Regions from separate parts of the Micromonospora sp. NBC_00821 genome, predicted to be linked through region 2. Evidence: riboswitches for the same ligand, from Rfam matches in the RefSeq annotation. Region 2 holds a riboswitch; each other region holds the start of a gene.
What was found. Region 2 has a riboswitch for cobalamin ahead of OHB44_RS20865 (acyl-CoA thioesterase). Riboswitches for the same ligand answer to the same signal wherever they lie in the genome.

Region 1 (9,709 bases), 630 kb from region 2:
GCGCTTCGGGTCGCGCAGGCGCTCCACCCGCAACAGGTCCGCGGCGGCGAGCAGCCCCTCGGCCAGCGGCGTACGCCCGCCGGTGGGCAGCTCGGCCAGCCGGGTCGAGGCGGCCAGCACCGACGAGGTCGCCGGCAGCAGGGTCCGGGCGCCGCCACCGCGGAACGCGATCACCGCAACCTTGTCCCGCCGCTGGTACGCGTCGGTGAGTAGGGCGAGCACCGCGTCCTTCACTGTGGTCATCCGCTGTCGGGCGCCCATCGAGCCGCTCGCGTCCACCACGAACAGCACCAGGTTGCCCTCGCGCCCCTCACGAACCGCCTCGCGCAGGTCGTCCCGGCGCAGTCGCAGCGGGCCGGCGACCCGGCCCCGGGCCGCCTGGTGGGGCGCGGCGGCGCGGATCGTGGCCGGCAGGTGCAGCGCGCCCACCCGGCCCGCCGGCACCCGGGCGCCGGTGGTGCGGCCCCGCCCGGTGCGGGCCCGCGACCGTCGGCCCGGCACCCCGTCACCCACGCCGGGCGCGGTGAGCACCCGCGCCTTCAAGCCACCCCGGGGTACGGCCACCGGCTGGGACTCCCCGCCGCCGGTCGGGTCGTCGGCACCGGTCGCCGATTGCCGGCCACCGCGCGGACGCGAGTTCTGGCCGCCGTCGCCCTGCTGGTGCTGCGGCCAGCCGCCGGTGTCGTCCGAGCCGTCGGTGCGCCCCTCGGGGCCGGCGCCGTTCCGCGCCGTCGAGTGCTCCGTCGACCCGGCTTCACCCTCGTCGACGCCGTTGCCGCCCTGCGGTCCGCCGCCACTCGGGCCGCCCCCGTTTGGGCCGCCCCCGTTTGGGCCTCCGTCACCCGCCGGGCCGCCGCCCTGCGGGCCGCCGCCGTCCGGGCCACTGTCGTCGGGGCCGGCGTCGTCCGGGTCGTCGGGGTGGGCGTCCTGGGCGCGCTGCAACGCCTCGTCGAGGCGCTTCTCGTCCAGCCCCGGGGTGTCGAACGGGTCGCGGCGGCGGCGGTGCGGCAGCGCCAGCCGGGCGGCCACCCGGACGTCGTCGATGGTGACCCGGTCCCGGCCGTGCCAGGCGGCGTGGGCGAGGGCGGTCCGGGCGGTGACGATGTCGGCCCGCATCCCGTCCACGTCGAACGCCGCACACACCTCGGCGATCTGCCGCAACGCGGCGTCCGGCAGTCGTACCCCGGGAAGTCGGCGGCGGGCGGCGGCCACCTGGCCGGCGATCTCCGCGTCGGCGTCGGCCCAGCGGGCGGCGAAGCCAACCGGGTCCGCGTCGGCGGCCAGCCGGCGGCGGACCACCTCGACCCGGATCTCCGGGTCCCGGCTGGCGCCCACCTCCACTGTGAGCCCGAACCGGTCGAGCAGCTGCGGGCGCAGCTCCCCCTCCTCCGGGTTCATCGTGCCGACCAGCAGGAACCGGGCCGCGTGGCTGACCGAGACGCCCTCCCGCTCGACGTGGCTGCGGCCCATCGCCGCCGCGTCGAGCAGCAGGTCGACGAGGTGGTCGTGCAGCAGGTTGACCTCGTCGACGTAGAGCACGCCCCGGTGCGCGGCGGCGAGCAGGCCCGGCTCGAAGGCGCGTACCCCCTCGCCGATCGCCTTCTCCAGGTCCAGCGCGCCAACCACCCGGTCCTCGGCGGCGCCCACCGGCAGCTCCACGAGGCGGGCCGGACGGGTCTCGGCGGCGGCGTCGGCGGGGTGAGGGCCGTCCGGGCAGGCCGGGTCGGGCTCGGCCGGGTCACAACCGAAACGGCAGCCGGCCACCCGCCGCACGGGCGGCAGCAGCGCGGCGAGCGCCCGCACGGCTGTGGACTTGGCGGTGCCCTTCTCACCACGGACCAGCACCCCGCCGATCGCCGGGGAGACCGCGTTGAGCAGCAACGCCAGCCGCATGTCGGCCATGCCGAGCACCGCGCTGAACGGGTAGATCGCGGTCATGCCCGGTCCTCCAGATCGCCCTCACTGGCCAGGTACGTGTCGCGCAGCCGGTCGAGGGTGGCCGGCTCCGGCTCGGCCCACAGCCCCCGGTCGGCGGCCTCCAACAGCCGCTCGGTGATGCCCCGCAACGCCCACGGGTTGGACTTCTCCAGGAACTCCCGGGTGGTGTCGTCGAAGAGGTACGCGGCGGCCAGGTGCTCGTACATCCAGTCGTCGACCACGCCGGCGGTGGCGTCGTAGCCGAACAGGTAGTCCACAGTGGCCGCCAGCTCGAACGCGCCCTTGTAGCCGTGCCGACGCATCGCGGCGATCCACTTCGGGTTGACCACCCGGGCGCGGAACACCCGCCGGGTCTCCTCGCCCAGCGTGCGGGTACGCACGTCGTGCGGCATCGCCGAGTCACCCACGTACGCCTGCGGTGACGTGCCGGTGAGATGGCGGACCATCGCCACCATCCCGCCGTGGTACTGGAAGTAATCGTCGGAGTCGACGATGTCGTGCTCGCGGGTGTCCTGGTTCTTCACCGCAACCGCGATCCGGGCGAACGAGCGCTCCATGTCGGCGCGCGCCTCCCGCCCGTCCAGGCCCCGGCCGTACGCGTAGCCGCCCCACACCGCGTACACCTCGGCCAGGTCGGCGTCGCTGCGCCAGGTACGGGCGTCGATCAGGGGCAGCAGCCCAGCGCCGTACGCGCCGGGCTTGGAGCCAAAGATCCGGGCGGTGGCCCGCCGCTCGTCGCCGTGCTCGGCGAGGTCGGCGGCGACGTGCGCGCGCAGGTAGTTCTCCTCGTCCGGCTCGTTGAGGGCGGCGACCCGCCGGACGGCGTCGTCGAGCAGCGCCACGACGTGCGGGAACGCGTCGCGGAAGAAGCCGGAGATGCGCACCGTGACGTCGACGCGGGGTCGGCCCAGCTCGGCGGTCGGCACCACCTCGATGCCGGTGACCCGCCGGGACCTGTCGTCCCAGACCGGCCGGCAGCCCAGCAGCGCGAGCACCTCGGCGATGTCGTCGCCCTGGGTCCGCATGGCGCTGGTGCCCCACACCGTCAAACCCACCGAGCGGGGGTACGCCCCGGTGTCGGCGAGGTGCCGGGCCAGCAGCGAGTCGGCGAGGGCCACCCCGACGTCCCAGGCGTTGCGGCTGGGGATGGCCTTCGGGTCGACGGAGTAGAAGTTGCGGCCGGTGGGCAGCACGTTGACCAGGCCCCGGGTGGGTGAGCCGGACGGGCCGGGCGGCACGAACCGTCCGTCGAGCGCGCCGAGGGTGTTTGTCAGCTCGTCGGTGGTGCGGTCCAGTCGGGGCACCAGTTCGGTGGCGGCGAAGTGCAGCACCGCGGCGACGTCCGGGATCGACCGACCGGTCACCTCGGCCACCACGGCGTCGACAGTGTCCACGGCCCAGTCCAGGGTCTCCATGCCGACGACCAGCCGCCGCGCGAGGGCCTCGATGAGGTCGATCGCGTCGGCGGCGGTGCCGGCCGGCCCGTCCACCACGTCGGTCAGCGCCGCGGGCAGCGCCAGTCGCTGTCCCGGCGACGCGAGCAGCTCCTGCTCGTCGAGGGAGTACGCGACGGCGAGTGCCTGTCGCAGGCCGGGCAGGGCCCGGGCGCCGCCCCAGATCTGCGGGGCGCGCAGCACCGCCAGGACCAGGTTGACCCGGGGCTCGCCGGTGGGCGCGTCGGCGAGGATGTGCAGCCCGTCGCGGATCTGGACGTCCTTGACCTCGCACAGGTACCCGTCGAGGTGCAGCACGAAGTCGTCGAAGTCGTCCGCGTCGGGCATCGCCTCGGCGTGCAGGTCGTGGTGCAGCTCGGCGGCGCGCACCAGGTCCCAGATCTGGGCCCGCACGGTGGGCACCTTGGCCGGGTCGAGGGCCTGCACTGTCGCGTACTCGTCGAGCAGTTGTTCGAGTTTGGCCAGGTCGCCGTAGGTCTCGGCGCGGGCCATCGGCGGGACCAGGTGGTCGACCACCACGGCGTGCGCTCGCCGCTTGGCCTGGGTGCCCTCGCCGGGGTCGTTGACGATGAACGGGTACACCAGCGGCAGGTCGCCGAGGACGGCGTCGGGCGCGCAGTCCGCGGCCAGGCCGAGGCCCTTGCCGGGCAGCCACTCCAGGGTGCCGTGCTTGCCCAGGTGCACCACGGCGTCCGCGCCGAAGCCACCGTCCGCGGCGGGCGCCGTCAGCCAGCGGTACGCGGCCAGGTAGTGGTGGCTGGGCGGCAGGTCCGGGTCGTGGTAGATGGCGATGGGGTTCTCCCCGAAGCCGCGGGGCGGCTGGATCAGCAGCACCACGTTGCCGAAGCGCAGCCCGGCGAGCACGATGTCGCCGCCCTCGGTGTACAGCTCGCCCGGCGGCTCACCCCAGTGCTCCCGCATCCGCTCCCGCAGCTCGGCCGGGACCTGGTCGAACCAGCGCCGGTACGTCGACCCCGGTATCCGGGCCTCGGCGGCGGCCAACTGCTCCGGGGTGAGCCACTCCACGTCGTGACCACCGGCGGCGATCAGCGCGTGGATCAGCGCGTCACCGTCGTCGGGCGGTGGCGCGTCACCCAGGTCGTAGCCGGCCTCGGCCAGCGCGGCGAACAGCCGGACCGCCGAGGCCGGCGTGTCCAATCCGACGGCATTGCCGACCCTGGAGTGCTTGGTGGGGTACGAGCTGAGCACCACGGCGACCCGCTTGTCGGCGTGCGGCACGTACCGCAGCCGGGCGTGGCGCACCGCGATCCCGGCGACCCGGGCGGCCCGCTCGGGGTCGGCGGCGTAGACCGAGAGCCCGTCGGCGTCGATCTGCTTGAACGAGAACGGCACCGTGACGATCCGGCCGTCGAACTCGGGGATGGCCACCTGCATGGCGGCGTCCAGCGGGGACAGGCCGGCGTCGCTGTCGGCCCACTGCGCGCGGGTGCTGGTGAGGCAGAGCGCCTGGATGACCGGCACGTCCAGGGCGGCCAGGGCGCCGACGTCCCAGGCGTCCTCGTCGCCGCCACCGGAGGCGTCGGCGGCGACCGCACCTCCGGCCGCGAGCACAGTGACCAGCAGCGCGTCACAGCGGGCGAAGAGCCCGAGTGGGCCGGCGCCCGCGGTCAGCCCGCGCAGCGAGCCGCAGAAGATCGGCAGCGGGTTACCGCCGGCTTTGTGGACCGCGTCCGCGAGCACGTCGACGAAGTCGGTGTTGCCGGCGAGGGCGTGTGCCCGGTAGAAGACGATTCCCACTGTGGGCCGGTCCGGGTCGGCGGGGTGTTCGCCGTGCACGCCGTACGCCGGGGTGGGCGCGGGTGCGGCGAATCCCTCGCCGGTGAGCAGCACCGTGTCGGAGAGGAACCGGGCCAACTGCCCGAGGTTGTCCGGACCGCCCTCCACGAGGTACGCCAGCGACTGGGTGACGACCCCGGACGGCACCGTGGAGATGGCCATCAGCTCGGCGTCGGGCAGCGCCTCGCCGCCGAGCACCACCGTCGGCACGCCGGTGGCGAGCACCGCGGCGAGGCCGTCCGCCCACGCCTGCCGACCGCCGAGCAGGCGTACGACGACGAGGGCGACCCCGTCGAGCAGGGCGGGCACCTCCTCGGCGGCGACTCGGGCGGGGTTGGCCAACCGGTAGTCGGCGCCGCTGGCGCGGGCGGCCAGCAGGTCGGTGTCGGCGGTGGACAGCAGCAGGATGCGCACGGCATGCTCCGGAAAGTGACGCCCTGGACCCTCACGGGGTGACCGGGGCGATGCGAGTGGGTACGGCGTCAGCCGGTACGACGGCCAGCGCGAACGGCGCCCCGACGCATGGGTCGGGGCCGGTCAGCGCCGGGCGATCAGCTCAGCGGTGCCGGTGGCCGGTGTCCTTGGAACGCACTGCCTGGAGCGCGATACGACGATAGTCGTCGATGAATGAGACGCCGTGCGTCATCGGGTCCTCCTCGGGTGTCCACGCCCTGGGGTACGTCCCGACGGCCGAAGTATCCTGGCTTCCGGATCGACGCTCTCCCCCGGCCTTCCAACCGCAGACACACGGCCGTGACTCACGAGGGGGGATCGCTCCCCGGTGACAGTGGCGGGACCGCGTCGGATTCGCACCGACTTCCTTCACTGCCGTCAGGCCGCGAATGCTGCCACACCGCCGCGCCGCCGGTCAACGCCGGTCCGACCCCGCCGGGCGGACGGGACTCATCGAGATTAAACGATTGGTGCGAGCGCGACTCTGCGCGACGGAATGCCTCAGATCAATGTGCGACGTCCTTTGCTCTGCTTACCTATGTGCACCAGACACGGAGCGTCACCGGCGCCTATAGGTAAGCAGAGCAAAGGTGGCCGGACGAGTCCTGACCTGCGCCGATCCTCCGGCAGGGCGGTGCCGGCCGACACCCTCACCTAGGATCGGCGAACGCCACACCAGTGTCCGCGATCAATCTCGGAGGTCGATCATCGTGGTCGCCCCGCAGTTCCACCGCCTGTCGGGCCGTGTTTGGCGGTATCCGGGCGATCCCGACCCGGAGGCGGTCCAGGCCGGTGTCGCCGTCGTCGCCGACGAACGCGGCAGTGTGATGATCGACGCCGGGCAGAGCCCCGCGCACGCCCGCGAGATCCAGGCCGCGCTGGCCGCCGCCGGGCTTCCGGAGCCGCGCTGGCTGGTCTACACCCACCATCACTGGGACCACGTGTGGGGTGCCTGCGCCTGGCCCGGCGTGGAGATCGTCGGGCACGAGACGGCCGTGTCGCTGCTGCGCGCCGAGGCCGCCCGGCCGTGGAGCCACCCCTACCTGCAGGAGCAGATACGCGCCGATGCCCGCCTCCGCCCGAGCTTTTCAGCCCGCGCACGCGCGATGGCGTCCTGGGAAGACTTCGCCATCCTGCCGCCGACCCGCACCTTCGTCGACGTGGACGAGCTGCCGGTCGGGGTCGAGCTACGCCACGTCGGCGGCGGGCACGCGCCGGATTCGACAGTGGTGCTGGTGCCCGACTCGGGGGTGATGCTGCTGGGCGACTGCTTCTACCCGCCGCCGGCCCATGTGCGCCGGCCGGAGGACGGCCTCGACCTCGACCTGGTCCGGCGACTGCTCGACGACGACTACCACTGGTACGTCTCCAGCCACGCCGAGCCGATGACGCTCGAGCAGGCCCGCTCGGCCGTCGAGGGCGCCTGATCCAGACGGCAGACGCTCTCCGGCACCGGGTGCGGGCACCTGACGCCGTGACCCTTCAGAACGATGAGGCCCCGGCTACCAGCGTCCGTGCCGCATCCGTCCACCAGTAGAGGACCTCCCGGCCTGACCGGCGCTTCTGGAGCAAACCGGCATCCGTCAGCACGCGCAGGTGACCACCGACGGTACCGAGCGGCAGCCCGGTCGCGGCGACCACGGCCGTGGTGCTGACCGGCTCAGCCGCCTGCACCAGAATCGTGCTCCGCGCGTTCCCGAGCAGGCGGCGCAGTGGATCCGGGGTGGTGAGAGCCGCCTCGGCGAAGATTCCCGTCACCGGATAGACGATCCCGAAGCGGTCGGGCAACCTCCAGGAGATCCAGCCTCCCCGGCAGTGGGCCGCGAAGAACGTCAGCGTCCCGCCGCGCACGTCGGACGGTGGGTAGGGCCGTTCCTCGACCTGCAGCCGGCCGTTGCCCAGCCAGCGCGTGCCGGGCCGCATGTCGTTGAGGACCCCGGACCATCCGTCCCGGCCCAGCCGGGAGATCCGGGACACCACGTCGGCGCGCAGCACCGACTGCCGGCGCGGCCAATCCGCCTCAATGGTGTGGTGCCAGACCCAGCGCAGGAGAGCGGCCGTCCGGCTCGCCAACCCCGAACCGCGCAGCTCCGCAGCCAGCGGAGAACGTACGTGGGCCAGATCGGCACGGATCCGGTCGTCCGGCAGCGATTCCAGCTCCACGAGTTCGTCGTCCAGCGTCATGTCCGGACGGGCGGGCGGCACCGTCAGGAAGTCGGCCATCCAGGAGGACGATATGGCGTGCGCCAGAATGGCCCGGGTCACCGGGTCACCGTCGAGATAGCCCCGGAAGGCATCGACGTGCTGGTCCCGCCAGACCCGATGCCACGGAAGCGGCTGAGCCCGGCGCAGGATATTCAGCGCCCCCAACGTCTCGGTGAGCTGCGAGGTGCCGAAACGCGCCCGCGCCATCACTTCGGCGTCGACCAGGAACACCGCCACTTTTCGCCTCCAGTCGAAACTCTAGGGAGGCGCCGCAGGATGTCGCAAGCTCCTGGCCATGCACAGCGACACCCAACCAGGCGACCCGACGACAGTGAGCACGCGGAACTTCAACGCCCTGTGGGCCGGTGCCGCCATCACCAACCTGGCTGACGGCGTCGTCAAGCTGACAGTGCCTCTGGTGGCCGTCTCGATGACGAACTCCCCTGCGCTGGTTGCCGGTGCCACCCTGGCCAACACCCTGCCCTGGTTGCTGTTCGCACTGCCCGCCGGTGCCCTCGCCGACCGGGTGGACCGCCGGCGCCTGATCATGACGATGGCCGCCGCGCGCGCCCTGCTCCTCGCCGTGCTCGTGGGCGCCGTCCTCGTGGACGCCCTCCCGCTGGCCGGCCTGTACGCGGGTGCGCTGCTCCTCGGCACCGCCGAGGTGTTCGCCGACACCACCCGGATGTCGGTCGTGCCGATGGTCATACCCCGCAGTCGCATGGAATCCGCGTTCGCGACGTTGACAGCGACCGAGACCGCGGCCAACGAGTTCATCGGGCCCCCGCTGGGTGGCCTGCTCGCCGCCGCCGGACTGGCCGTGGCACTCGGTGCCGGCGGCGTTGGTTACGCGGGCGCACTACTCGCACTGGCAGTCATGACCGGTCACTACCGCAGCAGCGGTCACCCCGGACCGAGGGCGAAGCTTCCGGGCCTCCGCGTCGACATCCGCGAGGGCATCCGGTACGTGTGGCAGGCAAGAATTCTGCGGTCCCTGCTGCTGGTGGCCGGTGCGGCGAGCGGGTGCTGGGCGGCCTGGATGGCGGTCATCGCCGTCTACGCGATCGCACCCGGACCGATGAACCTGAGCCACGCGGAATACGGCCTGCTGATCGGAGCCCTGGGGGTGGGCGGCGTGGTGGGAGCCTCCGCCGCACCCTTTCTCACCCGCCGCCTCGGACGGCGGGTCGTCCTCGCCGCGTCGATGGCGAGCTTCGCCGTCCTGCTGGCAGCACCGGCCATCACCTCGTCCCCCCGGCTGGTCGCCGCGGCGACCGTCCTGGGCGGCGCCGGCTCCGGCGCGTGGAACGTCACCTACAGCTCGCTGCGGGCACTCGTCGTGCCCGACGAGATGATGGGGCGCTACAGCGGGGTCAGCCGCCTGACCAGTTGGGGTTCCATGCCGCTCGGGGCCCTGGCCGCCGGCCTCACCGCCGAACTGGTCAGCGTCAGAGCGGTCTTCTGGGGCGCAGCAGCTCTCTGCGTCCTGGTGCTCACCGTGACGGTACGAACTGTCACCTCACCCGAATTCCGACTGGTGCAGGCCCGCGCTACCGCTCTCCACGAACCCGCGCCGGCCCAGCCGCACTGACCTGGCCTCAGCGGGCATGGCGCTCCGGGTGGGCCCGGCTCCAGGTCCGCATCCGTTCCGGGTAGCCGGTGCGCGCCGCCTCGTACAGCGGCACCGCGTGCTTGCGGGCGATGGACCCGGCCGCGCGCGGCGTTCCGGTACGGCGGCGGATCCACTCGCCGTCGTGCGCGATCGCCACCACAGTGGTGTCCGTCGCGGTCGTCTCCGGCTCCAGGTAGAACTCCACCCCGCGCCGGGTGGCCACGAACGCCTCCAGCGCCGCGAGGTCGTC
Region 2 (9,709 bases):
ATCCGTAGCTTCGGCGAGGCGGTCCGAGCTCGTGCGTTGCAATGTCGGCACCGACCTTTCCTCGTCTATGGCTGGACGTCGTTGGAAAGGTTGATCCGGAACTCCGTGTTGCGGTAGCCGGCGCGACCGAAAGCGGCCGCCATAGGCGCGTTGCCCATGTCGGTGGTGGCGGTGATGCGCGACTCGCCGTTGGTCGCGTGAAGGCGCGTGATCTCGGCGAGCACCTCGTCCACGTAGCCGCGCCCGCGGAACTCCGGCACCACCCCGAGATAGCCGACGTTGACGTTGTACGGGGTCGCGGAGGGAATCGCCATGCCCGCCACCTCGCCCTCGCGCGTGTAGGCGATCCGCCACCACTCCCGCTTGCCGGGCGCCCTGAGATAGAAGTCCATATCTTCGCGGGCGGTCGCGTCCACGCCCTTGGCGGCCAGGTTCGCACGGGTCTGGGCATCCAGGCTGCCCTCGGCGATTCTCCTGAACACCGCGAGGAACTCCTCGTCGGAGGCCTCGGTGAACCGCAGCCTGCCGCCCGCGGGGGGCACCCCGTCAGCGGGCGCCCACTCGAACTGCAGCCGCTCCACCTCGCGGGTGAGGCCCGCCGCGTGCGCCGCCGCCCGCCGCCACTCCACGGCCGCCAAGGTGGCCGGATCGTCACGCCAGCCGCCGGTGACCTCGATGCTGTACTCCACCGGCTCCGGGATCCCGGCCAGCGCGGCCTTGATCAGCTCGGCGGCGACGGCGGCACGGTCGCCCAGGGCTGGATCCACGTCGAGGCAGTCGAGCGCGACCGGATGCGGGCTCCCCTTCGGCCCCCACCACAATGCCCGTCCCACGACCTGGCCGTCGTGCTCGGCGATCCATGTCCATTCCGGCCGGTACATGTCCTCGGCCAGTTCAGCCAGGTAACGGTCGGCGGGGATCCACCCAACGGGCTCGGTCACGATCCACGGCGTCACGCGGTCGAGGTCCGCGGGGGCGGTAGCGCGGTAGGAGATCACGTGCAGAGGCTAGCGAAGCTCAGAGGATGATTCGCGCGGACGGAAGGGCTCCTCTCGCTCGGCTAGAGCAAGGCTCCAGTGCCTGCGGCTCAAGTCCCTGCGGACTCAAGCGGACCTCCTCGTTGGGCAGTCGTAGACCGTCCAGCCTCCCCAGGACGGGGACAAGGTGGAGCGCCCTACCGGGCGAACGACCTTGTTCCCGTCTGGGCAAACGTTCCGACGGTGGCAGGTTCCTCACCTACCGGCTGAACGAGATGTGGTCATCGCAACCATCGGCCTGATGGGTTAGAGCAAGAGTTCGTTCCTGCACCGCCGCGGGTGGTTCCTTACGACCCTGTTTGGGGCCGGCGCCAGCCATCCCGAAACAACACGCCTGACCACTTCGCCAACCTGCACCCAATCTGCTCCCAGTTGCGGGGCCAGGCCCACCAACAGCTCACCGCCTTGACCTGCGCACACTCCCCTGCAAGGCCACCTAGAACCTTGTCGACCGCTGCGCAGAACCACAGAGCACTCCGCGGGAACGAACGGCTCGGCTCAACCGGCGACGTCCACGACGACCTTGCCCTCGGCGGTGCCGCCGGCAACCAGGTCGTGGGCGTCCATGACCGTGTCGAGCGTGAACGCTCGCGGATCCAGTCGCGGGCGCAACGCGCCGGCATCGGCCAGCGCCGCGATCTCGCGCAGGATGTCGCCGTGGTGTTCGCGGCCCCGGCCGGTGAGCATCGGCAAGAGGGTGAACACCCCGGAGTAGGTCGCGCCTCGGAACGACAGCGGGGCGAGCGAGTGCGAGCCCCAGCCCAGCGCGCTGACGACGTGCCCGTGATAGGTGCGTACCGCCGCGAACGACGCGTCGAGCGTCGCGCCGCCGACGTTGTCCACGACGATGTCGAACCCCTCGCCGCCGGTGTACCTCTCGACGTACTCCTCGACCTTGCTCGTCGTGTAGTCGATCGGCACCGCGCCCAGGCTCTCGATCACCCGCATGCTCGCCGGCCCGCCCGTGGCGTACGCCTCGGCGCCGCGCGCCTGGGCGAGTTGCACACCCACGTATCCGACCCCGCCGGCGCCGCCGTGCACCAGCACCTTCTGGCCGGCGTGGACCCCAGCCCGGTCGACGAGCCCCTCCCAGGAGGTGATCGCCGCCAGGGGCAGCGCGGCGGCCTCCCGCATCGAGAGTGCCTTCGGCTTGTGGGCAAGCAGCCGGGCGTCCACTGCGGCGTACTCGGCCAGCGAGCCCTGAAGGTCGCCGACGCCCCCGCACAGCCCGTACACCTCGTCTCCCGGCGCGAAGCCGGTCACGTCCGCGCCGACCGCCGCGACGACACCGGCGAGGTCCAGGCCGAGCACCGCAGGCAGCTCGACACGCGCGTGCGCGGCCTTTCCAGCCTGGATCTTCGTGTCGAGCGGGTTGACCCCGCTGGCGACGATCCGCACCAGCACCTGCCCGCGCTCGGGGGTGGGTTGATCGATCTCCTCGACCGTCAGCGGAACGTCGAACTCCCGCAACACCGCAGCGCGCATAACCATCCACACTCTCCGTGATCGAGGCTTCACGTGGACGCTATCCGACCGGATAGGCGGCGGGGCGGGTTCCTCGGACCGCGCCAGCGCCGCCACGGGCGGGCCCGAGCGCTGGTCAGTCGTCTTCGGCACCGTCGAGCAACGCGCGTCGCAGCGCCAGTCGGTGCTTCCGGCGGATCTCCGCCTCCCGGTACCGACGCCGGTCCCCGTCGGTCTCCGGTAGCAGCGGCGGCACCGTCCGAGGCTGACCGTCGTCGTCGATGGCGACCATGACCAGGTGGGCGGTGGCCACGTCGGTGGGCGGCACCGCCCGGTCCCACCGGTCGGCGGTCACCTTGACGGCCACCTCCATGGAGCTGCGGCCGGCCCAGGTGATCCGGGCGTCGACGTGCACGACGTCGCCGACCCGCACCGCGCGGAGAAACGCCGTCTCGTCGATGGCGGCGGTCACCGCCGGTCCGTCGGAGTGCCGGGCGGCGACCACACCGGCGACGGAGTCGATGAGGTTGAGGATCCGGCCGCCGTGCACCGTACCCATCAGGTTGGTGTGGTGCTGGTCCATGATCTGCGAAAGGGTCAGGTGCGACGCCGACGGCGCTCGGCCGGCGATGGTGGTGGTGTCATGCACAGCGGTAGTCCGTCCCTCGGGAAACCACACCGCCGGGTCGCGGACACACGCTGACGAGGACCTGGCCGCGCACCACGCGCACGGCCCGTCACCCGCTCAGCCCACCCGCGAGGCCGACGGCAGCGCACACGGTTGTGTACGCGGCGCCGGCAGGTCTTCGGACTCGCGGGCCTGACCGGTCGCGCCGGTCCCCTACTGGCCGTCGCTTCCCAGGCCGTTGGCCCAGTGCTGATGACGGCGGTCGTTCCCACTCACCGCTGCGGGGCAGCCCCGGATTTTCACCGGGTTCCCTCTTACGACGCCCCGCCGGTCACGACGGGGCGAACCAGCGCCGTCGGCAGCATAGCTGGCCAGGGAATGTGTCCACCCGGGGCGTCCCGCCGCCGCGACGGATGGCCTGATCGTCAACTTTTGTCGTCTGAGGAAGAAGATCGCCAGCTATTGAAAAAAGTCTCGCGAGGGTGAGGATATCCAGATGCGTCGTCTCCCCCAGACTTGCGGGCGGGTGGTCTCGGGCCTCCTCGCGTTCCTCCTCGCCTCGGCGGTCGCCCTCCTCGCGTCCGCCCAACCCGCCGCCGCGCACGGGACCCTCGCCATGTCCACACCGGCGAGCGGCGCCGCAGTGCGCGAGCCGTTGACGGAGGTGCGGCTGTACTTCACCGAGAAGGCCGCCGCCAATGCGTTCTTCACGATCACCGCCCCGGGCGGCGTCCGTGTCGATAACGGCTGGTCGTATGGGGAGCCGAAGCCACTGGACAAGCCGGTACGGGAGTACTTCCTGGTCAACGGTCAGTTCGAGCCACGGGAGTACACGACGGGGTTCCCCGCGGTGGTGTCCGTCGCCCACCTGCCCGCCAAGGGCCAGTACTCGGTGAGCTACCTGTCGGTCGCCTCGGACGGCGACACCGTGCGGGGCACCCTGACCTTCCGCTACGACGGTCGGGTGACGGCAGCGCCGAAGGGGTGGAGCCCGCCGTCGACCCAACCGGACCCGGCGCTGGTGACCGCCACCGAGCAGCACAACTCGTCCGGGCAGGCCTCGGCGGTGCCGACCACCGCCGACGATCCGTCGACCCCGCCGGCCGCGGCGGCCCCGTCAACCGGGTCGACCGAGGAGAGCGGTCCCGGGGCACCGGCCTGGGCCGGCTGGGCGGCGGCAGTCGCGGCGGTCGGGGCGGCGGTCGGGTTCGTCGTCTGGCGTCGCCGATCCGCCGGCACACCCACCGGCCGGGGCCGTGCCTCGGCGGCGACCTCCGGTCGACGCGGCGGTGGCGCCCGTACCACGAACAGGGCCGGCACTGGCACTACCGTCGGCGGCAAGGCCGCCGGGGACAAAACCGCCGGGGGCAAGACCATCGTGGGCAAGACCGTCGGCGGCAAGACCGCCGCTGGCAAGACCGTCGGGGGCAAGGCCGGTGCGGCGACCGGCGTCGTCGCGCGTACCGCGAGCGACAAACGGCGGCCCGCCACAGTGCCGGCGGCGCGCAAGGGCACCACGGTCGTCACGGCCCGCACGGGCGTTGCGGTCGATCCGATGCCTACCGATCAGGTGACCACGGCCCTCGCCAGCACGGACGACGAGCTGACAGTCGACACCGGACCACGGCCCGACACGGACCTCGCCGCCGCGACGCCTGGGTCCCGGTTGAGCAACACCCACCTGGCGCTGTTCGTCGGTGGCCTGGTGGCGGCCCTGTTGGCCGGGTTCGGGTTGGCCCGTATCGGCACCGCCGACGAGAGTCCGGCGACCAGCAACGCACGACCGTCAGCCGGCGGATCGCCCGCCTCGGGACAGGTGGGCTCCGCGACCGACGGGCACCAACACCCGGCGGGCACCGGGCCGCACACGCATCGGGGTGACGACGCGACAGGCGCGACGCTGGCGACCGGCACGACGGTCAGCGCCGGTGGGTACACCCTGCAACCGCTGGAGCGGTCCCAACCCCCTGGTGTACGCGCCGACTACCGGTTCCGCATCGTCGGGACCGACAGGCAGCCGGCAACGACCTTCGCTGTCGTCCACGACAAGCCATTGCACCTGATCGTGGTCGGCCGCGACCTGTCCGGCTACCAGCACCTGCACCCGACGATGGCACCCGACGGCACCTGGAGCGTCCCCCTGACGCTGGCCCGGCCCGGGGGCTACCGCGTCTACGCCGACTTCTCCGTCACCGCGGCCGACGGCAAGCAGCAGCCCCTCGTGCTCGGCGTCGACCACACGGTGCCCGGCGCGCACAACCCGACCGTGCTGCCGCCCGCGGCGGCACAGGCGACGGCTGGCCCGTACACGGTGTCGATGACCGGCGCCCCGACGGTGGGGGTGACGGCGCCGATGCACTTCCAGGTCAGCGCCGACCCGACCGTACCGGCGCAGTTGGAGCGGTACCTGGGCTCGTACGGGCACCTGGTCGTCGTCCGTGAGGGCGACCTCGGCTACGTGCACGTCCACCCCGAGCAGGAACTGGTCGACGGGACCGTCAAGTTCTGGCTGACCGCGCCGAGTTCAGGCCGGTACCGGGCCTTCTTCGACTTCCAGGTCGCCGGCACTGTGCACACCGGGGAGTTCACGATCAACGTTCCCTGAGTCCGGAACTTTCTCCGAGCTGCGGCCGACCAACCTCCCAGCAGCAACCATCGGAGGAAGAACACATGCGCACCACCAGCCCGAACGCTTCACGCCGCCGCTCGGCCGCCATCCTCGCCGCCGCGATCCTGACGGTGGGCGTCGCCGGTTGCGGCTCGTCCGACTCTCCGTCGACAGCGCAGGCGAGCCCGCCCGCGTCGGCCTCGGCCAACCCGGACGCTGGTGTGCTCGGCATTCGTGACCCGTGGGTGAAGGCCGCCGACAAGGGCATGACGGCGGCCTTCGGGACCCTGGTCAACGACGGCGACACCGATGTCACGGTGACGAGTGCCACGACCTCGCTGTCGCCGATGGAGCTGCACGAGATGGCGATGAAGGACGGCAAGATGGTGATGCGGCAGAAGCAGGGCGGCATCGTGATCAAGGCCAAGAGCACGCACGCCTTGGAGCCCGGGGGCGACCACCTCATGCTGATGAACCTCACCAAGCCCGTTCAGGCCGGCGACGAGTTGACAGTCACCCTGACCTTCGCCGACGGCAAGACCCAGCAGTTCCGCGCCATGGCCAAGCCGTTCACCGGCGCGCAGGAGAGCTACGCCCCCGGGCACGGCGAGCCGATGCCCAGCATGAGCGCCACGCCGGAGATGAGCATGAGCCCGGCATCGTGACGCGGACACCACAGGTCCGGCCGGTGAGCAGGCGCGGCCTGCTCACCGGCGGAGCACTGGCCGCTGGCGGAGCCCTGGCCGGTGGTGCCGCGATCGCCGGCACCCGCGCGGGGAGAACCGCGCCGCCGACGGCGACCGCCGCCGACACGACGCCCGTGGCGACCGTCGGAGGGCTGGTCGAGCCGTTCCACGGCGCCCGGCAGGCCGGGGTGGCCACCGAACCGCAGGCGCACGCGTCGTTCGTGGCGCTCACAGTGCGGGCCGGCGTCGACCGGGCCGCGCTGGGCCGGATGTTGCGGTTGCTCACCGACGACGCCGCGCGGCTCACCCAGGGCCGACCCGCGCTGGCCGACACCGAGGCCGAACTCGGGCTGCTGCCGGCACGGTTGACAGTGACCTTCGGCTTCGGGCCGGGCCTCTACCGGGCGGCCGCCGTCGACGACCGCCGGCCGGCATCGGTCACCGAACTGCCGTCGTTCCGCATCGACCGGCTTCAGCCGGCCTGGTCCGGCGGCGACCTGCTGCTGCAGATCTGCGCTGACGACGCGATCTCCGTCGCCCACGCCCAGCGGGTCCTGATCAAGGACAGCCGACCGTTCGCCACTGTGCGGTGGGTCCAGCAGGGCTTCCGGCGCAGCCCCGGTGTCGAGCCGGGCGGCCACACCCAACGCAACCTGTTCGGTCAGCTCGACGGCACCGCCAACCCTCGACCCGGCACGCCCATGGACACCGCCCTCTGGGTCCCGGACGGCCCGGCGTGGCTGCGTGACAGCACGACAGTGGTCCTCCGGCGGATCAGCATGAACATGGAAACGTGGGACCTGCTCGGCCGGACCGACCGCGAACTCGCTGTCGGGCGACGGCTCGACACCGGCGCCCCACTCACCGGCACCGCCGAACACGACGAACCCGACTTCGCCGCCACCGACGCCGACGGCCTCACCGTCATCCCCGACTTCTCGCACATGACCCGCGCTCACGTCACCGACGACCGGCTGAAGATCCTGCGCCGGCCCTACAACTACGACGGGGTGCCGACGGCGGAGGGCCACGCGGACAGCGGCCTGATCTTCACGTCGTACCAGGCCGACATCGCCCGACAGTTCCTGCCCATCCAGCGCCGGCTGGCCGATCGGGACCTGCTCAACGAGTGGACCACGCCGATCGGGTCCGCTGTCTTCGCCATCCCGCCCGGATGTCAACCGGGCGGGTGGATCGGCGAGCAGGTGCTCGGATGACCATGCCCACCGTCATGACCGTACCGTCGTCCCGCCCCACCGCCGTCCGGCTGGGCGCGGCGGTGCTCGCCGTCCTCGTGGCGGTGCTCATCCCGGCCAGCCCGGCCTGGGCGCACAACTCGCTCAAGACGGCCACGCCCGCCCGGGACGCGACGGTGCAGAGCGCGCCGACCGAGGTCACGCTCGAATTCATGCAGCGACTCGACCCGGCGTTCACCACCATCGTGCTCACCGACGCCGGCAAGCGGAAGCTTCCTATCGGCGAGCCGGTGGTCACCGGCGCGAAGAGCACGGTCCAGGTGACCGACACCCTGCCGAACGGGACCTACACGGTCGCCTACCGGGTCGTCTCCGTCGACGGGCACCCGGTGCAGGGGTCCTACCCGTTCACTGTGGCCGATCCGACGTCCAGTGCCGCGCCGGTTGCCAACGTCAGCGCGTCGGTACCCGCCCCGTCCGCCGCCGCCGGGGAGTCCGGCGGCGGTCCGAGCGCCGGCGTACTCGTCGCGGCTGCCGCGCTGGCCCTTCTCGTCCTGGCGACGGCTGGGCTGCTGTGGCGGCGGGCGGCCCGGCGCTGATCCGACCCTTCCTCGTGCGGTCGGCTCGCCCCATCACCTCACCAAGCAAGGTCATCACGTGTCCGACACAGAACCACGGCAGTCCACCAATGACGATCCGAGCGGTGCCCGCACCGTCGCGGTAACCCCGACCGGTCCAGCCCCGTCCGCGTCCGAGACAAGGGTTCTCCGGGCTCCGGCTGGTTGGTCACTGTCGTCGCCGTCGCGTCGGCGGTCACACTGTTGGTGCTCGGCCTCCGGGTCGGGGGTGCGCTCACGTCCGCGATCCCGGGCCTCCCCGACGCGGGACCGATCACGACCAGGGCACTACCCGTGTTCCGGCTGCTGTCCGACGGTCTGGCCACCGTCACCGTCGGCATGCTGGTGACCGCCGCGTTCCTGCTGCCCGGCGACGGACGCAGCGTCTCGCCGCACGGCTACCTGCTGCTGCGGCGGGCCGGTGTCGCCGCGCTCGGTTGGTCGGCGGCGGCGCTGTCCCTGCTGGCACTGACCGCCTCGGACCTGCTCGGCCAACCACTGACGACACTCGGGCCCGCGACCGTCGTCAGTTTCGCCACCACCATCTCGCAAGGCCAGTCGCTCACACTCCAGGCCACACTGGCAGTGGTCGTGGCGCTGCTGGCCAGATTCGGGGTGTCCCGTGGGCTCGCCGCTACCGTCGCGGTCCTGGCCCTGGTGGCGGTGCTGCCCCCGGCCTTCACCGGGCACTCCGCCGGGGCCGGTAACCACCAGATCGCCGTCACCAGTCTGGCCCTGCACATCCTCGCCGCCGCGGTGTGGATCGGCGCCCTCATCGCCCTGCTGGTGGTACGACGCAGTCGGCTGCTGGCCGACGCCGCCGCCCGGTACAGCCGCCTCGCCCTGGGCTGCTTCGTCGCCGTGACTGTCAGCGGGGCAGCCAACGCCGCGGTTCGCCTCGGTCCGGTCGACCAACTCTGGCACTCCCGCTACGGCTGGTTGGTGCTCGGCAAGCTCGCCGCCCTGCTGATCCTCGGCACGCTCGGCGCGGTACACCGCTCCCGCACCCTGCCGGCGTTGCGCGCTGGACGGCGATGGGCGTTCGGCCGACTCGCCGCCGGTGAACTGATCGTGTTCGCCGCCACGGTGGGGCTGGCCGTGGCGCTCTCCCGCAGCCCCACTCCGGTCGCCGAAGCCGGCACCGACGCCGACCCGATCACCGAACTGCTCGGCTTCCCGATGCCCACCGCACCCACCGCTGGCAACCTGCTCGGACAGCCGCTGCCGGACATGTTCTTCCTGACCCTCTGCGCTCTCGGCATCGGCGCTTACCTGGCCGGCGTGCGACGGATGCACATCGGAGGGCACCCCTGGCCTCTCGCCCGGACGGCAAGTTGGGTGGGCGGGCTGCTGCTGCTCGCCGCGACCACCAACCTCAGTGTCGCCCGCTACGCGTACGTGCTGTTCAGCGCGCACATGGCCCAGCACATGGCGCTGTCGATGCTGGTGCCGATCCTGCTGGTCGGCGGCGCG
Region 3 (9,709 bases), 1.4 Mb from region 2:
GCGCACTCCGGCGATCTCGTCCGGGGCGGCGTCCCAGCCGATGATGACCACCTTGCCGGACTTGCCGGCGGCCTGGATGGCCTGCGCGGCACCGAGCACGCTCGGCTCGTTGGCGGCGAAGACGCCGGCGAGCTTGGGGTTGGCGGTGAGGATGTTCTCGGTGACGCGTCGGGCTTCGTTGACGTCACTGCGGCTCGGCTGCTGGCCGACCAGCTTCAGGTTGGGGTACTGGGCGAGACCGGCCTTGAAGCCGTCGACCCGCTCGGTGTTGGTCTGGGATCCGGGCTGGAACTCGACGAGCGCCACCTCGTGGTTGCCGGGGCCGAGTTCGGTGGCGAGCAGCTTCGCCGCCTCGGTCGCCGATGCGCGGTTGTCGGTGGCGAAGAGGGGCACGTTCGACGGCTGCGGGCTGGTGCCGGAGTCGATCATGGCGACCGGGATGTTGGCGCTGAGCGCCTTGTCGGTCGCCGGTGCCAGCGCGCTGGAGTCGGTCGCCGCGTAGACGATGCCGTCGACCTTCTTGGTGACGAAGTTCTGGATCAGGTTGACCTGGCCCTCGACGTCGGTCTCGGTGGTCACCCCGTCCCACTGGACGGTGACGTCCCCGGCGCGCTGCGCGGCGCACTCGGCGCCGGCCTTGACCGTGTTCCAGTAGTCGGCTCCGACCGCCTTGGGTACGACGGCGAGCTTCAACGGGCCGCTCGCGTCCTTGGTCGCGCCGTCGCCGCCGTCCCGGACCTCGACCCCGCCGCAGGCGCTGAGCAGGGCGGTCGCCGCAGCCGCGGCCAGGATCGCCTGCGCGCGCAGGAGTCGTCCTCGCGTCCGCCGGCTGGTGGTGGTGTGTGCCATGGTGTGTGTCCTTCCTCGTTCGGACTCTCGGAATGGCATGTCAACCCCGTGATTCCAGCCGCCGGCGGCGGTACTGGTCGAAGTAGACGGCGGCCCAGATGATCACGCCGACGATCACCTGCTGGTAGTGGATGCTGATGTCGAGCAGGACGGCGCCGTTGCGGACCAGGGCGATGAGGAACGCGCCGATGATGGTTCCGACGATCCGGCCCTGCCCACCGAACAGGCTGGCTCCGCCGATGACGGCGGCGGCGATGACGTCGAGTTCCAGCGAGATCCCGTAGTTGGGCTGGCCGGAGTTGACCCGGGACGCGGCGATCATGCCGCCCAGCCCGACCAGCACGCCGGCCAGCACGTACACCCCGGTGAGGTGCCGCCCGACCCGGATGCCGGAGCGGCGGGCTGCCTCCAGATTGGAGCCCATCGCGTAGGTGTACTGACCGAAGCGGGTCTGGGAGAGCAGAAAGGCGACCCCGACGGCAACCAGGACGGTGATCACCACGGCGAACGGGATGCCGAGGATCTGCCCGTTGCCGAGCAGTTGGAAGGATCGGGGCAGGCCGTAGACGCCGACGGCTCCGGTGATGATGAAGACGAGGCCGCGGCCCACGGACATCGTCCCCAACGTCGCGATGAACGGCGGAATCCGGGCCACCGTGACGAGCAGCCCGTTCAACAGCCCGGCCAACGCGCCGACGCCGATGGCGACAGCCGTGGCCGCCCAGAGCGAGAAGCCGAGGTCGCGCACGACCATCGCGCCCAACACGCCGGCGAGCGCGGCGACCGATCCCACCGACAGGTCGATGCCCTTCGTGATGATGACCATCGTCTGGGCCGTGGCGATGATGGCGATCACCGCCGTCTGGGCCCCGATGTTGAAGAGGTTGTCGGCTGTCAGGAAGTAGGGACTCGCGAAGGACAGGGCGATGAACAGGACGACCAGCGCGGTCGCGGCGGTAAACTCGGAGACGGCGTGGGAGATCCGTTCCCGGAACCAGTCGCTGAGTTCGCCGCGCTGCGTGCCGGCGGTTGCCTCGGCGCTACTCATCGTCGGACCTGACCTCCCCAAGCGTGGCGCCGGCGTCCGACGGGGACCCGCCGACGAGCCGAACGCCTGTGAGCGACCGACCCCGCTCGGACGGCGGTGCGGCTAGGCGCCCGCACACCCCTTGGAGATAGGTCGGATGTTTCCCACGATCAGGCGTTACCTTGCCACGCATTCACGTATGTTGCCAAGGTCTTGCGAGCATGTTTTGCCATCGTTACCTGCGCCATCGAAGCCATACGTCAGACCAAATCGACATCGACTGCCGCCGCTAGCATGTTATCGATAACATGCTATGTCCCCAGGTCGAAAAGGGCGCTGCCGTCTCAGGACGGGGCCAGCCGGTAGACCCGGCCGGCGGTCTGACGCCAGACCGCGGCCCGCTCATCGTCGGAAAGCGGATCCAGCAGATCACCCAGAACGGCGACCCAGCGGGTGTACGAGGTGGCGAGCAGGCACACCGGCCAGTCCGAGCCGAACATCAGCCGATCCGGCCCGAACACGTCGAGGGCGTACTCGACCGCGGGCCGCAGGTCGGACGCCGTCCAGGACCCGCCGTCCACCTCGGTCACCAGGCCGGAGAGCTTCGCCGTGGTGTTGGCCTCGGCCGCGAGCGCCCGCAGGTCGCGCTGCCAGTCACCGAGATCGGCACGCCCGAGCGGGGGCTTGCCGAGGTGGTCCAGGACGAACCGCACCTGGGGCATGTCGCGGACGAGCCGGACGGCCGCCGGCAGCTGACTGTGGCGAACCAGGAGGTCGAAGGCGAGGCCGGCGGCACCGACCGCGGCGATGCCCTGCCGCACGTCGGGACGGTCGAGATAGGTCGGGTCGGGTTCGGACTGGACCAGGTGCCGGATCCCGACCAGTCGTTCGCCGCCGCGCGCCCTGCGGAGTCGGGCAAGGCGGCGGTCGACATCGGCGGCGCTCAGGTCGACCCAGCCGACGACCCCGGCGATGAGCGGGTCGTCGGCCGCGATGCCGAGCAACTCGGGCGTCTCCGACCGGACGGCGACGGACTGAACGACAACGGTCTGGGTGACCCCTGCGGCCCGGGTCGCCGGGGCGAGCTCGAGCGGCGTGAAGTCGTCGTCGATCGCGGCCATGGTGCGCGGATCGATCCAGGGCTGTGGGTGCCGCGCCCGGACCCAGAGGTGATGATGCGCGTCGACGATGCCCGGTCGTCGCGCGACGTCACCGGTCGTCACGGGACCCGCCCTGGCGCGTTCTCGTCCACCCCACACCCCGCCCAGCCGCTGATCGAGCCCTCCGGGTCAACCCGGAGCCACAGAGTCGATCTGGCAGGTTGACCATGTTAGCGGTAACAGTCTGTTGTTGAGTCCCGGAACGCGCGTCACGACCGGCTTCCGGCAGTGTCGCCTTTTGGTCTGACGAATCCACTGGCACCTGCGGCCGATCCGCCTCGTCGGCGTACCGGTATGTGGACGCGTTCGGGGCGCGGGGCCCGGGTTGACCGCCTGAGGCGGCACCGATACCGTCGACCCACTATCTGCGGCGACGCGAGGGAAGCCGGTGTGAATCCGGCGCGGTCGCGCCACTGTGAGCGGTTCCCCAACCACACCTGGGGGCCGCGAGCCAGGACGCTCGGTCGTCCGCAGCCTTGCGATGGGGACGCGTCATCCCTGGGGAGGTTCGTGTATTCATGTCTAGCTCCGCTTCCAGCCAGCCGGTGGTGCACCCCGCTGGCAGTGCCCGTCTGCTGTGGACAGCTCTGGCGACCGTTGCCGCACTCACCCTGCTGGCGTATCTCGTCGCCTTCGACCAGGGCGCGGTGTCGCGCAGCGGGATGTACCTGCACGAGTTGATGCACGACGGCCGGCACCTGCTGGGCGTCCCGTGCCACTGAACACCACCGCCGCTCCCCCGTTCCTCGCCGTCCTCGTCCGCGGGCTGCTGGCTGGCCTGATCGCCGGCCTGCTGGCCGGTGCGTTCGCGTACGTCGCCGGCGAACCGCACGTCGAGGCGGCCATCGCCATCGAGGAGGCGGCGGCGCACGCCGAGCCCGCCGCTGGTGCGCACGATCACGAGGACGCCCTGGTCGGCCGGACGGGTCAGCGCGGCGGGCTGTTCCTGGCCACCGGCCTGTTCGGGGCCGCGATGGGTGGCCTGCTGGCCACGGCGTACGTCCTGCTGTCCCGTCGGCGGCGCGGCGACGACGACGGACGGTCGGGTCTGCTGCTGGCCGGCGCGGCGCTGCTCGGCGCGGTGATCGTGCCGTTCCTCAAGTACCCGGCGAACCCACCGGCGGTCGGCGACCCGGCCACCATCAACCAACGGACCGTCACCTATCTGTTGATGGTGGTGCTAGGGCTGGTGGCCGTGTGGGCCGGGTCGCTGGGCTACCGGTCGGTCGGCGCCCAGGCGCCGACGTGGTTGCGCGCGGCCGCGGCCGTGGGCGGGTTCCTCTTGGTCACGGCAGTGTCGTACGTGGTGATGCCGTCCTTCCAGGAGGTTCCGGCGGACTTCCCGGCGACCCTGCTGTGGAGTTTCCGACTGGCCTCGCTCGGCACCCAGGTCGTGCTCTGGACCGGCATCGGCCTGCTGTTCGCGGCCCTGATGCACCACGAGCGGCGTCGCCGGGCCGGCATCGCACTGCCGAGCACGTGACCGGCACCAGCCTCCGGCTGGTCGCCCACGGTCACACCGTCGCGCTGCGCCGCGCCCGCTTCGGCGGCGTCGACGACGGCCTGGACGAGGGTGGCCTGCGTGCCGCCCTCGCCCAGGCTCAGGCGGGCGCTGACCGGCGTGGGCTCCTCGGCGTGAACGCCACCTGCCTGTCCAGTCCCGCGGTGGCCGCCCGACAGACCGCCGACGCCTTCGGCCTGCTGCCGACGATCGAGACGGCGTTGGCCGACTGTGACTACGGGATCTGGTCCGGACGGACGCTTGAGGAGATCGCTGAATCGCAGCCACAGGCGCTGCACGACTGGCTGTCCGCTCCGGACTCCGCGCCGCACGGCGGTGAGTCCGTCACGGCCGTGCGGGATCGGGTCGGAAGCTGGTTGGACGAGCAGCACCGAGCCGGCGGACGCGTCATAGCGGTCACCCACCCACTGGTGATCCGGGTCGCTGTGGTGCACGCCCTCGGTCTTCCGGTGGCGACGTACCGGCAGGTGGACGTGGAGCCCCTGGCCGTCGTCCGGCTCACCAGTCAGGGCACGCGCTGGCAGCTCCGACTGGGCGCGCCGCGAGCAGGTTGAGGTCGAACCGAACGCCGCGTCGGTGGGCAGCCCTTGCAGAACGCGTCGTGACAGCAGCAGAACCGCCTGTCCTCGCGACCAGCCACACCGCCGGCGAACCGGCCCAGCGTCGCCGTCGGGACGCGGCCGAGACCCGGCAGTTGCTGCTCGACGCCGCTCGCCAGCGCTTCGCCCGGGACGGCTACGCGGCCACCACCGTCCGGGACATCGCCGACGGCGCGGGCGTCAACGTGGCGCTGAGCCCGGCCGGGGGCTCGGCTCTGCCTCAGCCGACGCGGGTGTGGACCAGGGCGGCGGCGCGACCCAGGGCGGCCTTCTCGTCGGCGGACAGCGCGGGGTCGACCCGACGCAGACCCACGGCGTGCCGTAGTTGGCTGGCCCGGGGCGGCTCGGCGCGTCGCTGAAAGGCATCGAGGCCCTCCCGAGCTGGATCGGCGAGCTGCGGGTCCGTGCTGATCGCCACCTCGGCGAGGATGAGAGCGGTCATGGCCACGTCCAGGTCGGCCGGCCCTTCGGTCGCGTTGCGCCAATCGATGACCACCGGCCCGCGTGAGGTCACCATGATGTTCTGTGGATGCAGGTCGAGGTGCAGGACGCGGTCCGCCGGGTCGGCGCTGAACCGGACCGGCATGCTGTGAAGGCGGTCGTGCAGGCCCACGAGCAGGTCGGCGGCCGCGCCGATGCCGGTGCGCCCGGCGAGCGTCGACGCCAGGAGAGTTTCGCCGTCGAGGCGTTCGAGCACCAGGTCGGGTCCCTGGGCGTCGTACACCATGGGCACCGGGTAGCCGGCGGCCGCGACGTACGCCATCAACGCCGCCTCGGGCGCGCTGTCCCCGCCCTGGCGGTAGCGGCGCAGCACCCGAGACGCGTCGAGCGCGTAGACGTCGGCGTCGCGCCCCGAGGCGAGCAGCGCGTGATCGGCCATGGCAGACGACGCTAACAGTGGATTGCACGACGAGCGCGTGGGGCGGGCCGTGATCACGGCCCGCCCCACGCGGCTGTACTGTCCCCGGCTCGGTGCTAGCCGGTGACGGTGAACGGTCGGGACACCTTCGTCGCCGACGTGGCGCCGTTCAGCGTGACGCTGGTCGCGCCCGCCTTCGCCGCACCCGGAACGCTGACCGTCGCGCCAGAGATGACGCCGTCACCGTTCGCGCGCACGGTGCTGACCGCCAGTCCGGTCCCGAAGGCGATCGTGACCACCTCATTCGGCGCGAACCCGGAACCGTCGACCATGATCGACGTGCCGCGCGGGCCCGAGGTGGTCAACAGCGCCACCCGCGGCTGGTAGGTTCGCGCCTCTGGCTCCCCGGTCACCTGGACGGTGGCCGTGGCCGGCGTACGCGAGGACGTGCCCGTCGCGGTGACGGCGTACCGGCCGGGTTGCGCGTCACCGGAGGTCGGCACCGAGGCGCGGACCGTTCCCGTCGCGGAGGCCGCGACCTTCATGATCCGACCCGGGTCGGTGCCGACGCTGACGGTCACCTGCTCGCCGGCGGCGAAGCCGCTGCCGGTGACGGTGATCGCGCCACCGGTGGCGACGGCGCCGGACGCGGACAGGGCGATCGCCGGCTGCGATCCGCCCCGAGCCACTGTCACGGTGAAGGACTCGGTGCTGCTCGACAACGTGTCCCACGCGGTGACGCGCACCGTGTAGGTGCCCTCCCGTGCGTAGGTGTGCTGGCCGCTCATCGCGCCGGACGCGCCGATCGTCACGTCGTCCGGAACCGTGCCGTCACCCCACTGGACGCGGGCGCGGTAGCCCGTCGTACCGGGAACGCCGCCGGTCACCGCACCGAGGTTCGCCGCGAGGGCCTGCCCGGCGGTGGCCGTCTGGTTCTTCGGGGCGGCGGTCGTCAGCGCCGGGGCGGGCGTGCCGTCGTTGGCCACGGCGAACACGTGAATCCGACCCGCCGAGCGAGGGTCACCGGTCTGCGTCGGCAGGGTCACCGACACCAGCGTCTTGCCTGCCGGGATCTGGTACGGCGCGGTGGCGAAGAGGAACGGCTGGGCGCCGTCGCGACTCGTGCCCTGCAATCGGTACGCCGTCCGGGCCACGACGATGTTGCCGTAGGACGGGGTGCCGTTGGCGTTGCCGCCCAGCGTCCAGTCGCTCAACTGGATCGGAATGCTGGCCGTGCTGCCGTCACTGAACGTCGCCGTGCCGGTGGTGTTCTGGTTGCCCTGCGTTCCGGCGCCGATGAACGAGATGCTCTTCGCGTCCTGCGGAAGGTCGAGGACGACTGTCGCCCCGTTGCCGGTGGCGTTGTCCGGCTGCCCGGCCGGAATCACCGGCAGGGTGAACCGCAGCGCCGTTCCGGGGACCTGATGTGCCTGGCCCTGGGTGGCACCACCGGCCGCCAGGGCGGCCCGCGAGTACGCCCACGACTTGGCGTCACAGTCCGCCGCCAGGACCCCTTCGTCACCGACGCAGACGTTGTCGAACGCGGCGGTGAGACCGGAGGCCGGGGCGTACGCCACCTCGACGCCGACAGTCGCGGAGCTCTGGCTCTCGCCGTCGGTCACCGTGACGTTCGCCTGGTGGTAGCCGGGCGTGGCGTAGGTGTGCGACCCGGCGATGCGGTAGACGGCCCGCGAGCTCAACGTCACGGTGCCCGCGGTGACCGGCGTGCCGTCACCCCAGTCGATGGTGGCCTGGTAGCCGCTGGCGTCGCCGCCGGTGACGGTGGCCAGCGGCACCGAGACGGGTACGCCGGTGGTCGCGTGCACGCCGTCCGCGGCGGTGACGATGATGTCGCCGCCACCGAGGTCGAGGTCACCTCCGGCGAGCAGCTCGACCTCGGCGAGGTTGGTCTGCGCGGCGCCGACAGTCTTCGTGACGGCGAGGCGGAACTGGGCGAACCGTCCCGACCTGTCGATCGAGTACGGGCGGGTCTGGTTGCGCCAGGGGAACACCTGGCCGGCGCGGGAGTCAACAGTGGTCCAGGTGAGGCCGTCGTTGGAGCCCTGCAGGCGCCAGTCCGCCGGATCGCCGGCAGCGGCCCCGGACGTGACCGTGTAGTACTTCGGCTTCTGCTTGCCACCACGGAAGGCCCAGGTGATCTGCGGGGTCGCCGAGGTGAAGGTCAGCTGCGTGGTCGACGAGTCGTCGAACAGCTTCGACGCGTCCTGAGCGCCGGTCGCGGTCGCGGTGCCGAGACCGGGGCCGGTGACGTCCTGCAACGGCTTCGGCGCCTCGTCACCCTTTGTCAGCGACGGCGGCGCGTCGTTCCTGCCGGTGCCCCACGACGACGGCTTGGGGCCCATCTGGAAGTCGATGGTGCCGCCCTTGGCGAGCGTCGCGACATCCAGGGAAAGCCCGCGCTGCTTCTTGCCGTTGACCTTCACGTCCTGCACGTAGACGTTCGCCGTGCTGTTGTTCGGCGCGTTGACGACGATGTCGCCGCTGCTGCGGCGCACTGTCATCCTGGTGAACTGCGGCGAGCCGATCGCCCACTCGGACGACCCGGCCTGCAACGGGTAGATGCCCAGCGAGCTGAGGATGTACCAGGACGACATCTCGCCGTTGTCCTCGTCGCCCAGGTAGCCCTGGCCGATCTCACTGCCGACGTAGAGACGCCGCAGGATCTCCCGCACGGTCTCCTGGGTCCTGGCGGGCGCGCCGGCCACGTTGTACATGTACGGGATGTGGTGCGACGGCTGGTTGCTCATGCCGAGTTGACCCATCCGCACCGCGCGCGCTTCGAGCATCTCGTGGATGACGCCGCCGTACCCACCGGGGCGGTCGGCGTTCTCCGGGGTGGTGAAGAACGCGTCGAGCTTGTCCCGCAGCGCCTTCTGCCCGCCGTACAGGTTGATCAGACCCTGGCCGTCCTGCTGAGCGGTGAACGCGAAGTTCCACCCGTTGGTCTCGGTGTAGACGCCGCCCCAGTCCAGCGGGTCACCGGCGAGGAAGTTGCCGGCGGCGTCGCGACCCTGGAAGAGCTTCGTCTTCGGGTCGAAGAGGTGGACGTAGTTGCGGGCCCGCTCCAGGAAGTACCGGGACTCCTCCTTGAGCCGGGCGCGCTCCGACTTGGGCGTGGCCGGGTCCTTGGCGAGCGCCGCACCCATGTTGCCGATGCCGAAGTCGTTGATGTAGCCCTCCAGCGCCCAGGACACCGACTCCCCGGTGGACGTCGGCGTATAGCCGAGGAACAGGGAGCTCTCGATGCCCTTACGCCCGACCGCGCTGCGCCCGGACGCGACGGTCGCGTCCTTGACGGCCGCGTCGTACGCCGCGAGCGGGTCGGGCAGCTTGACCCCGGTGAGGTACGCCTGGGCCAGCGCCACGTTCGCGCTGGTGCCGGTCATCAGGTCGGCGTAGCCGGGGGACGACCAGCGGGCGATCCAGCCGCCGTCGCGGTAGTGCTGGACGAAGCCGTCGGAGATCTTCGCGGCGACGTCCGGGTACAGCAGCGCGTAGGCGGGCCACACGGTGCGGTAGGTGTCCCAGAAGCCGTTGTTGACGTAGATCTGCCCGTCGACGACCTTCGCGCCGGTCCGGGTGGGGGTCGACGCGCCGGTCGGCGCCGAGACCGGGCTCGCGTACTGCCAGCGCGGCGCGGCGGCGGTGCCGGTGTTCTCCGACTGTGAGTTC

Region 1: linked by a shared signal. The riboswitch ahead of cobN (cobaltochelatase subunit CobN) and the one ahead of OHB44_RS20865 (acyl-CoA thioesterase) in region 2 are both predicted to bind cobalamin.
Region 3: linked by a shared signal. The riboswitch ahead of OHB44_RS14445 (CbtB domain-containing protein) and the one ahead of OHB44_RS20865 (acyl-CoA thioesterase) in region 2 are both predicted to bind cobalamin.

The regions. Positions count from the first base shown of each region.
Region 1 covers NZ_CP108880.1:3,934,515-3,944,223, forward strand. The annotation lists gene OHB44_RS18145 (magnesium chelatase subunit D family protein) at 1-1,938, opposite strand, end outside; gene cobN (cobaltochelatase subunit CobN) at 1,935-5,603, opposite strand; cobalamin riboswitch at 5,861-6,037, opposite strand; gene OHB44_RS18155 (MBL fold metallo-hydrolase) at 6,353-7,069, shown strand; gene OHB44_RS18160 (ArsR/SmtB family transcription factor) at 7,125-8,084, opposite strand; gene OHB44_RS18165 (MFS transporter) at 8,143-9,438, shown strand; gene OHB44_RS18170 (hypothetical protein) at 9,446-9,709, opposite strand, start outside.
Region 2 covers NZ_CP108880.1:4,561,117-4,570,825, forward strand. The annotation lists gene OHB44_RS20855 (GNAT family N-acetyltransferase) at 66-998, opposite strand; gene OHB44_RS20860 (zinc-dependent alcohol dehydrogenase family protein) at 1,536-2,528, opposite strand; gene OHB44_RS20865 (acyl-CoA thioesterase) at 2,638-3,084, opposite strand; cobalamin riboswitch at 3,282-3,495, opposite strand; gene OHB44_RS20870 (copper resistance protein CopC) at 3,626-5,734, shown strand; gene OHB44_RS20875 (copper chaperone PCu(A)C) at 5,800-6,402, shown strand; gene OHB44_RS20880 (Dyp-type peroxidase) at 6,426-7,640, shown strand; gene OHB44_RS20885 (copper resistance CopC family protein) at 7,637-8,218, shown strand; gene OHB44_RS20890 (cytochrome c oxidase assembly protein) at 8,402-9,709, shown strand, end outside.
Region 3 covers NZ_CP108880.1:3,190,841-3,200,549, reverse strand. The annotation lists gene OHB44_RS14460 (ABC transporter substrate-binding protein) at 1-849, opposite strand, end outside; gene OHB44_RS14455 (ABC transporter permease) at 890-1,897, opposite strand; gene OHB44_RS14450 (amidohydrolase family protein) at 2,221-3,099, opposite strand; cobalamin riboswitch at 3,374-3,519, shown strand; gene OHB44_RS14445 (CbtB domain-containing protein) at 3,555-3,758, shown strand; gene OHB44_RS14440 (CbtA family protein) at 3,749-4,519, shown strand; gene OHB44_RS14435 (histidine phosphatase family protein) at 4,516-5,112, shown strand; partial or broken gene OHB44_RS14430 (TetR family transcriptional regulator) at 5,160-5,336, shown strand; gene OHB44_RS14425 (phosphotransferase) at 5,378-6,037, opposite strand; gene OHB44_RS14420 (GH92 family glycosyl hydrolase) at 6,133-9,709, opposite strand, start outside.